2 regions of the Bradyrhizobium sp. Leo78 genome follow, and region 1 is predicted to be linked to the other one. Evidence: predicted binding sites of a transcription regulator. Region 1 holds the regulator's gene; the other holds the start of a gene.
The links. Region 1 encodes HrcA, which represses chaperone genes, less so after heat shock. Its sites were predicted from a motif close to GTTAGCACTCNCNNNNNGNGAGTGCTAAC; they were not measured.

Region 1 (2,460 bases):
CAGGCGCCGGTGATCGAGGCGGTGCGCGTGCCGCCATCGGCCTGCAGCACGTCGCAATCGACCGTGATCTGGCGCTCGCCCAGCGCTTCCAGATCGATGGTGGCACGGAGCGAACGGCCGATCAGGCGCTGAATCTCGATGGTACGCCCGCCCTGCTTGCCGGCGGAGGCCTCGCGCCGGGTACGTTCCAGCGTGGCGCGGGGCAGCATGCCGTATTCGGCGGTGACCCAGCCGCGGCCCTGGCCCTTCAGCCATGGCGGCAGGCGGTCTTCCAGGGTCGCAGTGACCAGCACATGGGTGTCGCCGAATTTCACCATGCAGGAACCCTCGGCATATTTGACCACGCCGCGTTCCAATGAGACGGGGCGCAGTTCGTCGGGTGCACGGCGGCTTGGCCGCATGGGAATCCTCCGGGAATTCGAGCGATATGGCTGGCGGTGCTTGTAGGAGCGGGCAGCCGCAGCGGCAAGCTTTTTGGCCGGCTTCCGGGCGGGTAATGCACGCTTGTCACCGGGCGTGTGGATGGTCAAATTAGAGGCAGTTGTGAGGGAGTTATTGTGGCTCAACACGAACCGGTTGGTTTGATCGCGCCGCACGCCGGGCTTGCCCAGCTCAACGAGCGTTCGCGCGACATTTTTCGTCAAATCGTCGAAAGTTATCTGGCGACCGGCGAGCCGGTCGGCTCGCGTAACATCTCGCGTCTGATCGCGCTGCCGCTGTCGCCGGCCTCGGTGCGCAATGTGATGTCCGATCTCGAACAACTCGGACTGATCTACGCGCCGCATACCTCCGCCGGCCGACTGCCGACCGAATTGGGCCTGCGCTTTTTCGTCGATGCGCTGATGCAGGTCGGCCATCTCACGGAGGCGGAACGGCAATCGATCCAGAGCCAATTGGCTACTGTCGGCCGCGCGCAGTCGGTCGAGGCAGCGCTCGATGAGGCCTTGATCCGGCTATCCGGCCTCACCCGCGCCGCCGCCGTGGTGCTGACGCCCAAATCCAATGCGCGGCTGAAGCATATCGAGTTCGTGCGGCTGGAGCCGGAACGTGCGCTGGTGGTGCTGGTCGGCGAAGACGGGCAGGTCGAGAACCGGGTGCTGAGCTTGCCGCCGGGTGTTCCATCCTCGGCACTGATCGAGGCCACCAACTTCCTCAATGCACGCATCCTCGGCCGTACGCTCGCCGAAGCGCGGCTCGAACTCGAGACCGCGCTGGGACAAAGTCGCGCCGAGCTCGATCAATTGACGCAGAAGGTGATCTCTGCAGGGCTTGCGAGCTGGTCGGGCGGCGACAATGAAGACCGGCAGCTCATCGTGCGCGGGCACGCCAATCTCTTGGAGGATTTGCATGCGCTCGAGGATCTCGAGCGCATCAAGTCGCTGTTCGATGATCTCGAGACCAAGCGCGGCGTGATCGACCTTCTGGGGCGTGCGGAAAGCGCCGATGGCGTGCGGATCTTCATCGGGTCGGAGAACAAATTGTTCTCGCTGTCGGGGTCCTCGACCATCGTTGCGCCCTATAGCGACGGCGCCGGCCGTATCGTGGGCGTGCTCGGCGTGATCGGGCCAACCCGGCTGAATTATGCGCGGGTGATCCCGACCGTGGACTATGCCGCGCGCCTCGTCAGCAGGATCCTCGGCGGCTAGAGCATTTCCGGTTCTGATGGAATCAGAACCGGAACTCTAGATTCTTGTTTTGACGCGCTTTCTTCACGCGAAGCGGTGTCCACCCTCGGATCAGGTCCGAGGGCATGCTTCGCTCGAAAACGCTCTAACCCCGAAACGGGGCCGGTTGCGCTTGATTTTCATGGCCCAAAGCACGATATCCGGGCCAGCCAATCCTTAACTGTTGATCAGACGTGATTTTTCGAAAAGGCAAGCCATGACCGATCCGAACCGGCCAAACGACAACGCCGAGAACCCGGCGCAGACAGGCGAGCCCGTGGTCTCGAAGCCCTACGTCATGCCCGACGATCCCGAACAGGGATCGGCGGAAGCCTTGACCAAGGAGCTCAATGAAGCGCGCGATCGGACGTTGCGCACGCTGGCCGAGATGGAAAACCTGCGCAAGCGCACCAGCCGCGAGATCGCGGATGCGCGCGCTTATGGCATCACCGGCTTTGCCCGCGACATCCTCGACATCGCCGACAATCTGCAGCGTGCCCTCGACGCCGTCCCGGCGGAGGCCAAGGCGGCCGCCGACCCCGGGCTGAAGGCCCTGATCGAGGGTGTCGAATTGACCGAGCGTTCGCTGCACGCCACGCTGGAGAAGAACGGCGTCAAGAAGTTCGATCCCACCGGCGAGAAGTTCGATCCGAACTTTCAGCAGGCGATGTACGAGGTTCCCGACCCCTCCGTGCCCTCGGGCACAGTGGTGCAGGTGGTCCAGGCCGGCTATACGATCGGCGATCGCGTGCTGCGTCCGGCGCTGGTCGGTGTCTCCAAGGGCGGCGCAAAAACC
Region 2 (2,460 bases), on a different contig from region 1:
CGCGGTGTCGCCATTGGCCGAGATGGTGCCGACCTGGGCGACCTCGGAAGAGGCGGCCACTGGCTTGGCGCGCTTCTCGAGGTCCTTGACCACGGCGGCGACGGCAAGGTCGATGCCGCGCTTCAGGTCCATCGGGTTCATGCCCGCAGCAACCGCCTTGCCGCCCTCTCGCACGATCGCCTGCGCCAGCACGGTCGCGGTGGTGGTGCCGTCACCCGCGGTGTCGTTGGTCTTGGAGGCGACTTCGCGCAGCATCTGCGCGCCCATGTTCTCGAACTTGTCCTCGAGCTCGATCTCCTTGGCGACGGTGACGCCGTCCTTGGTGATGCGAGGGGCACCGAAGCTCTTTTCGATGACGACGTTGCGGCCCTTCGGGCCGAGCGTGACCTTTACCGCATTGGCAAGGACATCGACGCCGCGCAGCATTCGCTCGCGGGCTTCTCCGGCAAATTTAACGTCTTTGGCAGCCATATCTTGCTCCTGGAATGATTGAGGGCACTGGGCCGCACACCCTTGTCGTCATTGCCGGGCTTGACCCGGCAATCCATCGCTCTTGAAGATCGATGGATGCCCGGGTCAGGCCCGGGCATGACATGTGTGGATGTTGCGGCCGCTCCGCTAAGTTGCGTTAGACCAGCACGCCCATGATGTCGGACTCCTTCATGATCAGGAGTTCCTCGCCGTCGAGCTTGACCTCGGTGCCCGACCATTTGCCGAACAGCACGCGATCGCCGACCTTGACGTCGATCGGGATCAGCTTGCCGGTCTCGTCGCGGCCGCCTGGCCCGACGGCGGTGACTTCGCCCTGAGAGGGCTTTTCCTTGGCGGTGTCGGGGATGATGATGCCGCCCTTGGACTTCTCTTCGGCTTCGATGCGCTTGACCACGACACGGTCATGCAGCGGGCGGAATTTGGATTTAGCCATGACGTTTCCTCTTGGAGGCTCGGTTTCAGGTCTCGTTCATCGAGGCCGGGGGTTGAATGCCGGCCGGTCGATGGCTCGCGGGCAGGATATCCAGCGCATTAGCAATCGTCGCGCCAGAGTGCTAATTGTGGGGCGGGGAATATGGCTTGGCGCCTTTCCTGTCAAGCAAAGTGGTTAAGGCCTTGGTGAGGCCAATATAGGATGCTGCAACCAAATCAAATTAGAGCCCAGGTTGGAGTTCTCACGTCATCGTTTCGACGTCATTGCTCTGCCTTACGTTTTAAGCTTGGCTGCAGGACGGGTGCGGCCCAAAGGTGCGACCCAAGGATATTTCGGGGGAATACGGATGATCGGATCAGGTGACGCGCGCGCGGTTGCGAAATTTGCGACCGTCTCGGCGCTGACGCTTCTGTTGGGCGCGTGCAGCAGCGTCAACCTGCCGTCGCTGTCATCCAACCCGGGGCCTGGGCCCGAGGAGGCCGCGCCGGAAATGCCCGCCACCATTCGTTCCGACGAGATCGTCGGCCGCTGGGGCTTGGCCTCCTACCAAAATCCGGCGGACCGCGCCCGCACCGAGAAGATGGCGCGCGACCAGTGCAAGCAGCCTTACGTGATCGGCGCCGGCCAGTCCGGCGGCGTGATCATGCATCTCGCAGACCAGGCCACCCCCCAGGAGCTGCGTCTGAAGGGCTCTCCGAGCGGCAAGAACTATATCGGCCCGCCCGGGCCGTCCGGCGGCGAGCAGGACCGCGAGATCGTCTCCTTCGACGGCCGCGTCATGGTCACCCGCTTCGTCGACAAGGACGCCGCCGTCCGCTACGGCAACATGGTCTACGTCCGCTGCGCGCCACGGGCGTGAAGTGCCAATTGCTGTGCCCTCTCCCCTTACAAGGAGGGCTATATGCGGCGGTGCCGGTTGATGTGCCCTCGCCCCTTGTGGGAGAGGGCAGCTCCGCTGCCAGAACTGGACTCATTTGGGTGAGGGGTTCTCTCCGCGGACGCTATCGCCCGCGGAGACAACCCCTCATCCGGCGCTTCGCGCCACCTTCTCCCACAAGGGGAGAAGGGAAGAGGGGGCGCCGCCGCGCATAAAAAAACGCCGGCATCGCGCCGGCGTTTTGCGTTGTTCCTTGCGACCTGCCTGCTCAGTCGAACATCGCGTCGATATCGTCCTGCGAGGCGTGGCCCACGTCGCCGTCGAGCTTCGGGCCGTTGAGCAGGCGGGCGTCGCCCTCGCGGGTGTCGACGATCGGCGGCGCGTGCGCCTTGATGGCGTCGACACCGCCCCAGATATCCATCATCGCATTGATGTGCTGCTCGATGAACTTCATCGTGTTCATCACCTTGTTGATGCGCTGGCCGGTGAGGTCCTGGAAATTGCAGGCCTCGAAGATCGTCACCACACGTTCCTGGATATCCTCGGCAAGCAGCTTCTGCTGTTCGGGCGAGGCGACCTTGGTCAGCGCGGTGGCGGCTTGGTCGATCGCCTCAGTCGCCTCGAGGATCTGCTGGGTCGCCTCCTCTGTGCCGCCGAC

Region 2: a site for HrcA is predicted at 1,023-1,051, ahead of AC5ZG1_RS01835 (co-chaperone GroES). Genes of this name have one in related genera too.

The regions. Positions count from the first base shown of each region.
Region 1 covers NZ_JCAMOT010000002.1:315,381-317,840, forward strand. Annotated here, with positions in the region: gene rph (ribonuclease PH) at 1-401, opposite strand, end outside; gene hrcA (heat-inducible transcriptional repressor HrcA) at 558-1,646, shown strand; gene grpE (nucleotide exchange factor GrpE) at 1,882-2,460, shown strand, end outside.
Region 2 covers NZ_JCAMOT010000001.1:406,985-409,444, reverse strand. Annotated here, with positions in the region: gene groL (chaperonin GroEL) at 1-471, opposite strand, end outside; gene AC5ZG1_RS01835 (co-chaperone GroES) at 629-925, opposite strand; gene AC5ZG1_RS01830 (hypothetical protein) at 1,272-1,784, shown strand; gene AC5ZG1_RS01825 (protein phosphatase CheZ) at 2,071-2,460, opposite strand, start outside.